2 regions of the Streptomyces sp. NPDC057743 genome follow, and region 1 is predicted to be linked to the other one. Evidence: riboswitches for the same ligand, from Rfam matches in the RefSeq annotation. Region 1 holds a riboswitch; the other holds the start of a gene.
The links. A riboswitch is a leader RNA that binds a small molecule or an ion and turns the genes downstream of it on or off. The one in region 1 is predicted to bind cobalamin.
Positions count from the first base shown of each region.

Region 1 (7,504 bases):
GCCTGGTGGGCCCGCTGGACGTCGTCGAGACTGGCGTCGAGCCGGATGAGGGTGGCGGAATCCCGTTGGAAGTCCTCCCGGTCGGCGTAGGGCACGCCGAGCAGTTCGCAGATCACCAACGAGGGCACGGGCAGCGCGAAGGCTTGCACGAGGTCGATCGGGCCGCCGGCGGCGGCCATCGCGTCCAGCCGCTCGGCGACGATCTTCTCCACGGCGGGGGTCAGTTGCCGCATCCGACGCACGGTGAACTGGCCGGTGAGCAGCCGGCGGAGCCGGGTGTGTTCGGGCGGGTCCATCATCAGGAAGTTCCCCGGTGCGGGCACCGGCAGTTCGGCGTCGTCCACGGGCCCGCTCCCGGTCCGCAGGCGACGGCGCCGGGAGCTGAACCGGGCGTCGGCGAGCACCGCCCGGGCCTCCTCGTACCCGGTGATCAGCCAGCCGGCCATGCCGTCGGGCAGGGTCACCTCCGCGACGGGCTGCTGTTCGCGCAGCGTGCGGTACTCCGGCGGCGGGTCGAACGGGCAGCTCCGCGCGGTCGGTTGGGTCGGCATGTCGGGGCGTGTTGCGGTCATGACTGGGAGGCCCTTTCCACGGGGTGGGAGGTTGGGGTACAGGGGGACGGCTCGGCGTTCAGGGGGTCGGGGGTGCCGCAGCGGTGCGTTCCGACGCTGCGTCGGTAGACGCGCCAGCCCACCAGCGCGCCGAGCGCGAGGACGACCGGTCCGAAGGCGTCGACCGAGCCGAGCGCGATCGTGCGGCCGGTGAGGAACAGCGGGAGTTGGATCGCCAGCATCACCAGGTGGCCTGCGTACATCACCAGGTTGCCCCGGGTGAAGGCCCGCCGACGCACCGGACAGCGCCGCCATCGGGTCCGCTCACCCGTGATCAGCCCGACCATCAGGCCCAACGGCGGCCAACCCCACAGCAGCAGCACCGGTGTGACAACGGCCGTCACACTGTGCAGCATCAGGCCGGGGAGGAAGAAGTCCGTTGCCTGGCCGGTGCGGGCGGCGAGCACACCCCCGACGCAGATCAGGCAGAGCGCGGCGAGCGCGCGCCGCACGGATTCCGCACGCGCGATCCGGTACCCACAGATCCCGGCCGCGGCGGCCACGGCCAGTGTCAGCGCGACCACCAACCGATGGGTGACGGCGAAGCTCACGGTGAATCCGAAGACGGGGGCGATATCGATCGCCACGCCCCGCAGCCGACGACGGATGGCGGCTCCGGCAACGTCCGCACGGTGCTCTCCAGGATGCACGGTGATTCCAACCCCTCAACGGATGCCGGTCGTTCGGCCGCTCGGCCACTCGGACAGTCACCACCGTGCCGCGTCGCGCCCGACCTGTCGTCGCCCGTCCGCAGACTCTTGATCTGCTGCGGATGCAGTAGGGGCGGGCGCCGCCTGCTGCGAACGCAGGCCGCGCCGGACGCCCCGGAATAGGCCGGGGCCCGTGACCATTTCCCGGTCACGGGCCCCGACGACACTGCATCCAGAAAATCCAGAAAGCGGTCAGCCGGTCTCGTTGACGTTGCCGGCTTCGTCGGCGCCCCCGGCTCCGCCGGCCTCGTCCGCCTTCTTCCCCCAGCGGTGTTCCAGTTTGGCCAGGCGCCAGTAGGTCAGGGCGCAGGCCCAGACGGCGATGAACAGGCCGACGATGAGGTAACCGGCGTTGTTGAGGTCGATGTTGGAGACCCAGTCGGTGAGCCCGTCCCGCCAACCGAGGTTGTCGTGCAGCACGCCGACGAGCTCGATGGTGCCGATGAGGAAGGCGACGGCGATGGACAGGCCGGTGATGGTGAGGTTGTAGTAGACCTTGCGCACCGGGTTGGCGAACGCCCAGTGGTAGGCGAAGTTCATGAAGGTGCCGTCGAGCGTGTCGAAGAGGCTCATTCCGGCCGCGAAGAGCAGCGGCAGGCAGAGGATCGCGTACCAGGGCAGTCCGGCGGCGGCGCCGGAACCGGCCATGACCATCAGGGTGACCTCGGTCGCGGTGTCGAAGCCGAGGCCGAACAGCAGGCCGATCGGATACATCTGGCCCGGCCGCCGGATGGAGCTGGTCAGGCGGCCCAGGATGCGGTTCATGAAGCCGCGGCTGGCGAGGTGCTTCTCCAGCTCGTGCTCTTCGAACTGCCCGGCGCGCATGGCCTTGAAAACCCGGTAAATCCCGGCCAGCGCAACGAGGTTGAGGGCGGCGATCAGGTAGAGGAAGGCGCCCGAGATGGTGGTGCTGATGGCACCGAGGGTGGCGCGGGCGCCGGAGTTGTCGTTCGCGAGGGTGCCGGCGACCCTCGCGCCGGCGGCGATCAGGCCCGCCAGCACCAGCACGATGGTGGAGTGGCCGATGGCGAACCAGAAGCCCACCGAGACGGGGCGTTGGCCGTCGGCCATCAGCTTGCGGGTGGTGTTGTCGATGGCGGCGATGTGGTCGGCGTCGAACGCGTGCCGCATGCCCAACGTGTAGGCGGTGATGCCGAGTCCGACTCCGAAGACCTGCTTGCCGACGGTGTAGTGGTGCGGCGCGACGAGGGCGGCCAGGATGACGAAGGCCACCAGGTGCATGGCGGCGATCACCGCGAACAGCACGCCGGAGCGTATCCAGTCCTGCCGCCGCCAACGCTGCGGGACGGCGGATGCGGTGGTGGATGACGTGGGGGAATGTTTCAACAGGGGCATTTCAGGCAGCCTCTCCAGCACCTCGTGGATGGGTCGTTGTGCGGTGCCGTGGCCGGTCTCCTGGCTTACGGGTCCAGCGTCCGCGCAGCCGCCTTCCCGGGCATCAACTGCCCAGTGGCACCCGCCGATCCCGGCGGGGATGACGCGAAGACTTCCCGATCACAGTGGCGAGGGCCGCCCCGGTCTTTCACCGGTCTTCCCGAGCACCACGGCGGCAGCAACAGTAGGCCGGTATTCGCCCCTCGACAATCGAGTGCAGTTGCGTCATCCATGCAATAAGGGGGCGCGTGCGCGCACGGGAGGGCGCACTTTTGAGCCAGTTATGCGACGCGACGGCTGGGGCGCCGGGGTATGCGAGGGCGCTGCTGCGGCTGACGGGGTCCGGCCGGCTGCCGTTCGGGGCCTGCACACCTCCGCCCCGGCATCGGCGAACGGCCGGTGCGGGGGCGGAGGGTGGTGCGACGGATGCGCGGGTGCGGCGCGGCGGCCGACCGCGTCCCGGTCAGACGGGCGCGGTGCCGTGCAGCGTCAGCGCGCCTGTTTGGCGGCGCAACCGCCGGACGCACAGGCGGTCAGCCAGGCGTCGAAGTCGGCGTCGTAGCGGGTGCCGATGTCGCGGTTGTAGACGGCGTAGCCGCCCGCGTAGTCGCCGGTCCTGAAGTGGCCCAGCATGGTGGCGATGTCCTGGGGGTGCTTCTCGAACATGTAGCGGACCGCGAGGTAGCCCCACGGGTAGGTGCGGGTCTCGTTGCTGTTGGCGTAGGTGGTCTGGAACAACGTGCTGAGCTTGTAGGTGTGTTGATTGGCCTGGCGCACCGCCTCGTCGTCGGTGACGCCCCGGTAGCCGTACGAGACGTACTCGGCGAGCCCCTCGATCCACCAGACGTCCGGGACGGTGGTCTGCTGGTTGAAGTCGCCCTTCATGTCGTCGCGGGCGTCGAGGTAGTGGGTGTACTCGTGGTTGAGGTTCCAGATCCGGGCGGGGAAGCCGTCGTCGGAGTCCTTCTGATACATGATCGACATCGGTTGGTTGTCGGGCTTGGTCGGGTCGCCGACCAGGGTGATGCCGCCGTTGTTGGTGTCGACTCCGTAGATCGCCCCGGCGTAGGTCTGGTAGTCGTTGCGGCTGCCGAAGACGACGAGTTGGACCGTCGACTCGTGTTGGCCGGGTATCGGGCCGTTGTCGTTCACCAGCTTGTGGAAGTACGGGTCCTGGCGCAGCAGACTGGCGCAGGTGGCGTCGAGGTCGGCGGCGGTCAGGGCCTGCGCCTTGACGGTGTGGGTCTGGTCGCAGGGGTGGTTGATCGGGAGGGCCGCCTTGGCGAGTTGGTCGGCCAGATCGCACACTCCGTAGGAGGCGCAGTTGGCCTTGTCGTAGGAGTCGGCCTGACTGGCGACCGTGACCCACAGGGGTGCGGTCGGGCCGGTGATCTTCGAGGCGTTCAGCAGGCCCTTGATGAGCGGTCGGACCTTGGCCTGGAGCGGCTGATGTTCGACGTAACGCCCCACGTTCATACCGGCGTTGGAGTCCAGGAACGAGTTGTCGGTGCCCAGCAGCTTGAGGTGGTCCAGCGCGAACGCGTTGAGCGTGTCGATGATGCTCGGGTCGGCCGTCACCGCCTTGACGTACTCCTCGTTCCAGTTTCCGCGCCAGAGCGGGGTGTAGACGTCGTTGACCGCGGTCAGCATGCTGGGGATGGTGTCGTAGGAGGCGTTGTAGCCCTTGAGCACCCGTTGGTAGACGGCCAGGTAGCGGCCCTGTTCGTTGGCGCTGTCGGAGAGGATCAGGACCTCGCCGAGCACGTCACCGTTGCCCGAAGAGACGTCGTTCGAGCGGGAGTTGGCGAAGAAGGCGTCCAGGCCGCCCTGGGTGGCCGTGGCCAGCTTCTGGCCGTACGGGCCCACGTCGGAGGGGTGGTTGGACTGCACGTAGTAGCCGGCGCGCAGGAAGAGCACGAGTTGCCACACCTTGGCGGAGTTGTCGCCGGTGTACGACGACGCCCCGTCCTTGAAGGCGTTGGCGATGGTGACCATCTGTTCCTCGCGGAACACGTCGTGCGCGTCCTTGCCGGTGAGCGAGAAGAGCGAGTTGACGCACTCCATGGTCGCGGCCTTGACCGCCGTGACCAGGTCGGCTCCGGTGCGGCCGCCGAAGTCGCCCGGGCTGCACGAGGCCGGGGCGGGGCGCCGGCCGCCCTTGCGCTCCGTCGCCGCAGTCGAAGAAGTGGGGGGATTCTTCGCGCTGAGCGTGCGGAGTGGGCGGAGTGGGGCGGGGGCGACCGGCCGGCCCTGGAGCACGGAACGTTCGCCGGAGCCGAGGGTCGGGCCGGTGGGCGAGGGGGCTTTCGGGGACGGTGTGGCGTGCGGCGCTGTGCGGTAAGTGGCCTGCTGCATAACGGACTTGGGGGTGGTCGCGGGCGAGGGCGTGGCCAGCGCCGGCGTCGCCATGAGACCGGCGATCGTCGCGCAGGCGGCCAGGCCGCCGATCACACATCTGGGCCAGGTGAAGCGAGAGCGCATCCCTGCTCCTTCGTGGACGACAGGCGCCCCGGAAGAGGCCGAGGCGTGATCGTCACCTTCTCAAGGCACCCCTCCCGCAGACAACGACGCGTGGCATAGCACCCCGGTTCGCCCGGCCATAACAACCCGCGGAACGACGCCCCCGGTCCGTCCGCCGCTCCCTACGGCCTGGCCAGACTCCAGGTGCGGGACGCCCAGGTCCGCAGGTGTGGCGACTGTGCGATCAGCGCGCGGTATGCCGCGGAGGCCGCGCCGACCAGGGTGTCGGCGCACTCGTCGGCCAGGCTCTCCCGCCGCCAGGCCAACACATAGCGGCACCACAGCGGCGTGCCGATCAGTGGCTTGACCACGACGCCGGGAATCGGCCGGAGCGTCGCCTGCACGACCGCCACCCCGAGACTCTCCGCGATCATGGCCTGTAACTGGAGCTGGTCGCCGAGGAATTCATGCACCGCGGCCGGGGCGAATCCGGCCGACTCGCAGGCCGCGTAGAACACCCCGGGCCAGCCCGCCCCGTCGTCCGGCGTCACGAACCAGGCACTGTCGGCCAGGTCCGCGAGCCCCACCTCCACCCGGTGCCTGAGCCGGTGTCGCGCCGACAGGGCGAGGAAGGACGGCTCGGTGACGATCCCGCGGTGCGCCACCGCGGCCGAGTGCCGCAGCTCCAACCCCGGGTAGTCGGCCGCGATCGCCGCGTCCACCGCACCGTCCTCCAACAGTCGGACGATCTCCGACGACGCGTACACGCTGCTCACCGTGAGCCCGACATCGGGCAGTCGGCTCCGCAGCCGGGCCACCATCCCGGACAGCACCGGGGAGTTGGTCGCCGCCAGGCGGAGCAGCCGGCGCGCCCCGGCCGCGTTCCGGCCCGGCCGGCGCCCGATGGCATCCGCCCGGGCCAGTACGTCGCGGGCCTGCGCCAGGACCTCCGTGCCGTACGAGGTCAGTTCCACGCCCGATGCGTTTCGGTCGAACAGCGGCGCGCCGAAGTGCCGCTCTATGCGTCGGAGTTGGGTACTCATCGCCGGTTGCGAGTAGCCCAGCTCCACCGCGGCCCGCCCCACGCTCCCGACGTCGGCGATCGCACACAGCACCCGCAGGTGTCGAAGCTCCAGCTCCATGCGCACGCTCCTTCCGATCGCCGGGGGCGACGCCGGCGCCACTGAACGCCGACGCAAACGTCAACGGCGGTACGTCACCGGGCAGTTGGGCTTGACTTCGGCACCGACTCCAGATGGGCCTTGAGGCGTTCGAGCGTGCTGCCGATGTGGGTGCCGTTGGCCGACCTGCGGTCGAGCACGCCGGTGATGAGGATGGCGGCGGGGATGAACCACAACGGCACCCGCATCCAGTTGGTCTCGGTGACCGTGCAGCCGTCCGCGGTGGGCTCGATGTCGTACTGCCAGCGCGAGATGGGGATGCCGAACGGTGTCGCCGTCACCTCGTAGGCGAAGCGCTGGGCGGGTTCGGCGTCGGTGACGCGGCAACGGGTGGCCCATCGGCGCAGGCCGTTGCGGTTCCACCCCTGGAAGCGCGCGCCCACCGCGGGTCCGGTGGCGCCGCCCAACCAGCGGGCGCGGTACGCCTCCTCGGCGAAGCGGACCATGACGGTCGGATCGCTGACGACCGCGTACGCCTCGGCCGGGGTGGCGCGGATCGCAACGGTGCCGGTGGCGGCGGGCTCCGGGAACCGGGGTATGTGCATCGGGCCTCTCCTCCGCTGATGTCGTCGGCGATTACATCAGCGCGGGAGACGGCCGGACAAGACTGTCGCGGCGGCTCGGGGCGCGTCCACCCCACCCACCCGGGACAAATGTCATGCCGAGGACGATGAGGCGTGACCCTACCGGGAGTTCGGCCGGGCGGTGAGGCTGGGAGGTGCGCTCAGCACAGCGAAGCGCCAGCGGCCGACGGGGTTCGTCAGGGGTCGGCCACCACTTGACTCAACGGAGGAGAAATGAGGTTCACCTCGCGTCGCCTCGTACCGCTCGTACTCGCCGCCGGGCTGACCGGGGCCACATGCCTGGGGTCACCCGCCGTCGCGGCGCCCCCGGGCCCGCCGGAGCGGCCGGTCGTGGCCACCGACGCGGGCTCGGTGCGCGGCGTCGACCACGGGGGCTACCGGACGTTCGCCGGGATTCCCTACGCCGCGCCGCCCGTGGGCCCGTTGCGCTGGCGGCCGCCCGGCCCGGTCCGACCGTGGTCGGGCGTGCGGGACGCCGAGCACCCAGGCAGCGCCTGCCCGCAGACGCCCAACGGGGAGGTCCGCGGCGGCAGTACGAACGAGGACTGTCTGTATCTGAACGT
Region 1 is NZ_JBHVJX010000005.1:26,850-34,353, forward strand. Features, by position in the region: gene ACFVFQ_RS06980 (cytochrome P450) at 1-572, opposite strand, end outside; gene ACFVFQ_RS06985 (DUF3159 domain-containing protein) at 569-1,198, opposite strand; gene ACFVFQ_RS06990 (HoxN/HupN/NixA family nickel/cobalt transporter) at 1,514-2,677, opposite strand; cobalamin riboswitch at 2,710-2,903, opposite strand; gene ACFVFQ_RS06995 (collagenase) at 3,206-5,197, opposite strand; gene ACFVFQ_RS07000 (LysR family transcriptional regulator) at 5,359-6,318, opposite strand; gene ACFVFQ_RS07005 (SRPBCC family protein) at 6,393-6,902, opposite strand; gene ACFVFQ_RS07010 (carboxylesterase/lipase family protein) at 7,155-7,504, shown strand, end outside.

Region 2 (7,504 bases), on a different contig from region 1:
GGTGGTGTGCGGGGCGCCCGGGTCGTTGCGGTAGGCGAGGTTGAGGACGGGGAAGTGGTGGCGGTGCAGGAACGGCAGTACCACCATGGGGTGTTCGCGGGTGGTGCCGAGGCCGTGGGCGGTGAGGACCCAGGTGTCGCGGGCGCCGGGCACCAACCACGCGGGCAGCGGCCCGAGTTCGCCGGGGACGTCGACCTCCTCGTAGGCCAGGCCGAGGGCGTCGTAGGGGTTGCCGGCGTGCACCTGCGGGGTGAGCCGCATCCGGGCGCCGGGGCGCAACGTGCCGTGGGTGACGCGTTCCAGGCGGCGGACGACGGCGTCGGCGGGGTGCGGGGTGTCGTGGACGACGGGGCCGACCACCGCGTGGCAGCCGGCGCCGGTCAGCCCGTAGGTGCCGGGTCTGAGGGAGGCCAGGCTGCGGGTGAGGACGAGGCGGTCGCCGGCGGCGGAGTGGACGGTGAGCCGGGGGTCGCCGGGGAGGGGGCGGCCGGGCGACGCTTTCAGGGCAACATCGCCGGCGTACCGCCCGGCGGCCACGGCGGCCGCCCCGGCGCCGATCACGGTGGTGGCGGTCACCGCCGCCATGGTTCCCCGTCGCATCACTCCAGTGTGCGCAGCGCCGCCGGAGCCGGCCACCGGGCACCGGGACCGGCGGCCGGACCAGCGGCGTTGTGCCGTGTCGGGGCCCGGCGCGCGGGGTCGCGGCGGGTCAGGCGGGGGCGTCGCCGGGCTGGCCGTAGCCGCGCAACCGCTCCCCCGCGGCGTCGAGCTGGTCGGCCGACAGCAGGCTGGGGGTGTGCCCGGGCACGGAGACCGCGGTGAGCCAGACCCGGCACATCCACTCCAGTTGGGCGGTGCGGTCCAGCGCCTCGGCGAGGGTGGCGCCGTGGGCGATGGTGCCGTGGTTCTGCAGGAGGGCGGCGCTGCGGTCGGTGAGCGCGGCGGCCATGTGGGCGGCGAGTTCATCGCTGCCGTAGAGGGCGTAGGGGGCGACCCGGACGGGTCCGCCGAGGGCGGCCGTCATGTAGTGGATGGGCGGGAGTTCGGTGACGAGGGTGGAGACGGCGGTGGCGTGCGGGGCGTGGGTGTGCACGACGGCGGTGGCGGTGGTGTCGCGGTAGACGGCCAGGTGGAGCGGGAGTTCGCTGGTCGGGCGGAGCCTGCCGACGATCTGGCGGCCTTCGAGGTCGACCCCGGTGACGTCGCTGGGCCCGAGCCGGTCGTAGGGGACGCCGCTGGGCGTGACGAGGATCAGGTCCTTGACGCGGACCGAGACGTTGCCGGAGGTGCCGACGACGAGGCCGTCGGCGGCGGTCCGGCGGGCGGTGGCGACGAGCTCGCTCCAGGCGGTGGCGAGGTGGTCCGGGCGGTCCTTCATGGTGTCCTCCGGGGCGGCACTGCGGGACGTGCGAAAACGCGCGGGGGCAGTGCATCACACCGTACGAGCAGGACGGGGCACGGTAGGCCACCGCGCCAGGCACCTGGTATCCCCCATATGGGGATACCCGCTCTCCTGAGGGGAATTGGCCGGGGATCGACCATGTTGCGGTGATCATCCTCTAGCGTCGAGCGAACTGCAGCCCTCACATGTCCTCACCCAGGGGGGACACATGACGTGTGACCGCTCCACTTCTCGGACCACGGTGGCAACCGCGATAGCCGTGGCGGTGGCGTCACTGGCCGGCACCGCACTCGCCGCACACCCCGCGCGGGCCGCCGCGGACGGCCGGCCGCTGGGGCACGACGTCTCCTCGTACCAGAAGCACATCGACTGGCGGGCGGTCCGCGCGAAGGGCGCGCGGTTCGTCTACGTCAAGGCCACCGAGTCGGACGGCTACCGCAACCCCCGGTTCGCGGCGCAGTACAACGGCTCCCGGGCGGCCGGACTCCTGCACGGCGCCTACCACTTCGCGGTGCCCAGCGCCTCGTCGGGCACCCGGCAGGCCCACTCCTTCCTGCGCCACGGCGGCCGCGGGAAACGGGACGGCTGGACGCTGCCGCCGGCCCTCGACATCGAGCACAACCCCTACGACGGCAAGCAGCCGTGCTTCGGGCTGAGCAGTGCGGCGTTGGTGCGCTGGATACGGGCGTTCAGCGACGAGGTGCGGCGCGACGCCGGGCGACGGCCGGTGATCTACACCACCGCCCGCTGGTGGAACCGCTGCACGGGCGGCAGCCGGGCCTTCGGCGGTGACCATCCGCTGTGGCTGGCGGACTATTCGGGCGGGGCGCGGACGCCCGCCGGCTGGTCGTTCTCGAGCATCGTGCAGTACGCCTCGCACGGGCGGCTGCCGGGCGATCAGGACCGCTGGAACGGGACCGTGGCCCAGCTCAAGAGGTTTGCGAACAGATGAGACGGAAGTGGCGGCAGGGGCGCCTCCGCGTGAACACTGCGGGGGTGTCACCGCGGCGCCCGGCCGAGTTCACTTTCCGTTCACTCACCGTCCGTACGTTCTCGAAGACACTGACCATCGAACGGATTGCCTGGGTGAATGGAACACATCACGCTTCTCATCGGGATCGTGATCGTCACGGCCTTGGTGTTCGACTTTACGAACGGCTTCCACGACACGGCCAACGCAATGGCCACCACCATCTCCACCGGGGCCCTGCGACCCAAGACCGCGGTGGCGATGTCAGCGGTACTCAACCTCGGCGGCGCGTTCCTGTCGGTTGAGGTCGCCAAGACCATCTCCGGCGGCATCATCGACGAGAGCGCCGGCATCAGACCGGAAGTGATCTTCGCCGGCCTGGTCGGCGCCATCATCTGGAACCTCGTCACCTGGCTCGCCGGCCTCCCCTCCAGCTCCTCGCACGCCCTCTTCGGTGGTCTGATCGGCGCGACCCTGGTGTCCGTCGGCACCGGCGGGGTGCACGGCGAGGCCGTCGTGATGAAGGTCCTGATCCCGGCGGTGGCCGCGCCGTTCGTCGCGGGGCTCGCCTCGATGGCGGCGACCCGGCTCACCTACCGGCTGGCCCGCGGCCGCGACGAGGCCGACACCGCCAAGGGCTACCGCGCCGGGCAGATCGCCTCGGCGGCGCTGGTCTCGCTGGCCCACGGCACCAACGACGCGCAGAAGACGATGGGCGTGATCACCCTCGCGCTGATCACCGGCGGAGCCATCGCCCCGCACTCCGACCCGCCGATGTGGGTGATCGCCTCCGCCGGCATGGCCATCGCGCTCGGCACCTACCTGGGCGGCTGGCGGATCATCCGCACCATGGGCAAGGGCATCACCGACATCCAGCCGCCGCAGGGCTTCGCCGCCCAGACCGGCGCCGCGGCCACCATCCTGGCCTCCTCCCACCTCGGCTTCGCGCTCTCCACCACCCAGGTCTGCTCCGGCTCCGTGATGGGCTCCGGGCTCGGCCGCAAGGGCGGCGTGGTGCGCTGGTCCACGGCCGGCCGGATGGTCGTGGCCTGGGGGCTGACCCTGCCGGCCGCCGGCCTGGTCTCCGCCGGCGCCGCGTTCCTCGCCGACCAGGGCACCTGGGGCATCACGACGGTGACCGTCCTGGCGCTGGCGATCTGCGGCGGCATCTGGGCCGCCTCCCGGCGCAAGCCGATCGACCACACCAACGTCAACGAGGGTCCGGCGGTGGAGCCGGCGGGCGTCGTCACCACCGCGCTCCAGACCGTCTCGCCGCCCCCGGCGGGCACCCTCGCCCCGGCGGCCTCCGAGGCGGACGCGCTCGCCGTGCCCTCGCAGCGGGACGCCGCCGCCCCCGCCCAGCCCGCGACGGCCTCCTCCTGACCGCCCGGCCGCAGCAACCGAACTGACCCAAGGACCAAAGGACTACGCAATGCACATCGACTGGGCGGCTCTCGGCCAGGTCTTCGGCGTCACGCTCGCGGTGACGGTGGGAATCGTGGGCCTGTTCACCGTCGGCATCGTGGGCACCTCCCGTAAGCCGGCCGCGGACGGCGACGCGGCGGCGGCCTCCACGGCACCGGGCGCGGGGGCACGCGCCGGGGCGCTGGCGGCGTTCGCACTCTGCGCGGTGGCGGTGGCGTACGGGATCTATCTGATCGTCGCCGCCTGACAGTTGGCCGGCCGCGGGCCGGTAGCAGTGGACGGGGCGTCCGGAGGGCGCGGCACCAGCCGCGGCCGCCGGGCGCCCCGTTGGCGTGGGGTGCGGTAGACCGGTAGACCGGCCAAGCCGGCGGGCTGCCGGGCCGTCGGCCGTCGCGAAGGCCCGTTCCGCCGGGCGGCGTTCGGGGCGGGCGGCGCGCGGGTTTGCAGGAGGGGCGCGGTGGGGTGGCGGGTGGGCGCCGGCGGCTGCCCTGTGGTCTTGGACACAGGACAGCCGGTGGGGCTGCGTCGCAGGTCAAGGGCGAGTTGACGGGCGTCGCGGGGCGTGGTGGACTGCCGGGGCCAATCGGCGACAGCAGAGGAAGTCCGGTGCGAATCCGGCGCGGTCCCGCCACTGTCACCGGGGAGCGCTCCTCCGACGAGGGCCACGGCCCGTACGCCACGTACGGGCGGGAAGGCCGGGGGTCGCGCCGATCCGGGAGCCAGGAGACTCTGGTCGCCGTCGCGTCGAGCCAGGGCGAGGACCCTGAGTGAGGACATACCACCATGCCTGGCTGCCCATCGAGAGCCTCATCGCCCGCTGCCGCAGGGCCCGTTCGGTGTCTGACGGCGGCCTGATCCGGTGCGCGGCGAACACGCGACATACGCGTGCGGCGCGGCCCTCGGCTTCCTCGGTGACCTGATCGCGGCGGATCCGCGGCGCGGCCATCCGGTGGCCGCGTTCGGCCGGGCCGCGGGCGCCCTCGAACGTCGACTGTGGCGCGACCACCGTGGTTACGGGGCGGCGCACGCGGTGGTGTGCGCGGGTGGCGCGGCCGCCGGCGCCGCGCTGTTGGCGCGCGCCGTGCGCCACCGTCCGGGCGCCCGGGCCGCGTTGACCGCGGCCGCGGTGTGGGCGGTGCTGGGCGGCACCTCGTTGGGCCGGGAGGCGCGCGCCGTGGGCGGTGCGCTGGACGTCGGTGATCTGGACGTGGCGCGGGAGCGGTTGCCGCATCTGTGTGGGCGCGACCCGCAGGCGTTGGACGGGCCGCAGATGGCCCGTGCGGTGGTGGAGTCGGTCGCCGAGAACACCTCGGACGCGGTGGTGGGCGCCCTGGTGTGGGGCGCGCTGGGCGGGGTGCCCGGACTGGTGGCGTTCCGTGCGGTGAACACCCTGGACGCGATGGTGGGTCACAAGTCGCCGCGCTACCGGCGGTTCGGCTGGGCCGCGGCCCGGCTCGACGACCTCGCCGGCTGGCCCGGCTCCCGGCTGACCGCGGCGCTGACGGTCCTCGCCGGACCGGATCGGCGCGGTGCGCTGCGGGCCTGGCGGGCGGACGGCGGGGCCCATCCGAGCCCCAACGCGGGCCCGGTGGAAGCCTCGTTCGCCGGTGCGCTGGGCGTCCGGCTGGGCGGCACGCTGGCGTACGGCGGACGGGTGGAGCACCGGCCGGTGCTCAACGGCGGGGCGCGGCCCCCGAAGGTCTCCGACGTGGAGCGGGCGGTGCGGCTCTCCCGGCGGGTGAGCGCGTTGGCGCTGGGTGTGACGGTGGCGGGACGGCTGGCGGCGGATGCCGTGCGGCGCCGCCGGGTGAACGGGAGGGTGCCCCGGTGAACGGGCGCGGGAAGACGGCCGGTGGGCTGCTGGTGGCCGGGACGACGTCCGACGCCGGCAAGAGCGTGGTGACGGCCGGCATCTGCCGCTGGTTGGTGCGGCAGGGCGTCAAGGTGGCGCCGTTCAAGGCGCAGAACATGTCGCTGAATTCGTTCGTGACCCGACAGGGCGCGGAGATCGGCCGGGCGCAGGCGATGCAGGCGGCCGCGGCCCGGGTGGAGCCGACCGCGCTGATGAACCCGGTGCTGCTCAAGCCGGGCAGCGACCGCAGCAGCCAGGTGGTGCTGTTGGGCAAGCCGGTGGGCGAGTTGAGCGCGCGTGGCTACCACGCGGGCCGGCAGGAGCAGTTGCTCGGCACCGTGACCGACTGTCTGGCGGAGCTGCGGCGCACCCATGACGCGGTGATCTGCGAGGGCGCGGGCAGCCCCGCCGAGATCAATCTGCGCCGCACCGACCTGGTCAACATGGGCCTGGCCCGGGCGGCGCGGATCCCGGTCGTGGTGGTCGGCGACATCGACCGCGGCGGGGTCTTCGCGTCGTTCTTCGGGACCATCGCGCTGCTGTCCAAGGAGGACCAGGCGCTGGTCGCCGGCTATCTCGTCAACAAGTTCCGGGGCGATGTGACGCTGCTGGAGCCGGGGTTGGAGATGCTGCGCGGGCTGACCGGGCGGGCGACCTACGGCGTGCTGCCGTTCGCGCACGGGCTGGGCATCGACGAGGAGGACGGCCTGCGCGTCTCGCTGCGCGGGGCCGTGCGGGAGTCGGTGGTGGCGCCGCCGGCGGGCGAGGACGTCCTGCGGGTCGCGGTCCCCGCGGTGCCGCTGATGTCCAACTTCACGGACGTGGACGCGCTGGCCGCCGAACCGGGCGTGGTGGTGCGGTTCGTGGACCGGCCCGAGGAACTGGTCGACGCGGACCTGGTGGTGCTGCCGGGAACCCGCGGGACGGTCCGGGCGCTGGCGTGGCTGCGCGAGCGCGGGCTGGCCGACGCGGTGGCCCGGCGGGCCGCCGAGGGCCGTCCGGTGCTGGGCATCTGCGGCGGCTACCAGATGCTCGGCGAGCGCATCGAGGACGACGTCGAGTCGCGGGCCGGGGCGGTCGACGGGCTGGGGCTGCTGCCGGTCCGGGTCCGTTTCGCGGTGGAGAAGACCCTCGCACGGCCGTCCGGCGTGGCGCTCAGCGAGCCGGTGGAGGGCTACGAGATCCACCACGGGGTGGCCCAAGTCCTGGGCGGGGACGCGGCGTTCATGTCCGACGGTCAGGGGAGGGACCTGGACGGCTGCCGGGTGGGCGCCGTGTGGGGCACGCACTGGCACGGCTCCCTGGAGAGCGACGGTTTCCGGCGGGCGTTCCTGCGGGAGGTGGCGCGGGCGGCCGGTCGGCGCTTCGTGCCGGCGCCGGACACCCGCTTCGGCGCGCTGCGCGAGGAGCAGTTGGACCGGCTGGGCGACCTGATCGAGGAGCACGCGGACACCGGGGCGCTGCTGCGGCTGATCGAGGAAGGGGTGCCGGAGGGGCTGCCGTTCGTGCCTCCGGGGGCGCCATGAGCTGGGGGCACACGGGGCGGGAACGGCGGGGAACACTTCAGGAGCGCAGCCGGCGAGGCGGAGGACTTAAGGCATGACAACGACGCAGAACCCGACCCGGCAGTACCCGTTCACCGCGGTCGTCGGCATGGACGACATGCGGCTGGGGCTCCTGCTGAACGCCATCTCGCCGGCCATCGGCGGGGTGTTGGTGCGGGGCGAGAAGGGCACCGCGAAGTCGACGATGGTGCGCGGGCTGGCGGAGCTGATGCCGGCGGTGGACGTGGTCGCCGGCTGCCGGTTCTCCTGTGCGCCGGCCGCACCGGACCCGGGCTGCCCCGACGGGCCGC
Region 2 is NZ_JBHVJX010000002.1:50,782-58,285, forward strand. Features, by position in the region: gene ACFVFQ_RS02275 (alpha/beta hydrolase) at 1-600, opposite strand, end outside; gene ACFVFQ_RS02280 (class II aldolase/adducin family protein) at 710-1,378, opposite strand; gene ACFVFQ_RS02285 (GH25 family lysozyme) at 1,611-2,354, shown strand; gene ACFVFQ_RS02290 (anion permease) at 2,493-3,755, shown strand; gene ACFVFQ_RS02295 (hypothetical protein) at 3,805-4,044, shown strand; cobalamin riboswitch at 4,392-4,527, shown strand; gene ACFVFQ_RS02300 (cobalamin biosynthesis protein) at 4,657-5,628, shown strand; gene ACFVFQ_RS02305 (cobyric acid synthase) at 5,625-7,175, shown strand; gene ACFVFQ_RS02310 (putative cobaltochelatase) at 7,249-7,504, shown strand, end outside.
Region 2: linked by a shared signal. The riboswitch ahead of ACFVFQ_RS02300 (cobalamin biosynthesis protein) and the one ahead of ACFVFQ_RS06990 (HoxN/HupN/NixA family nickel/cobalt transporter) in region 1 are both predicted to bind cobalamin.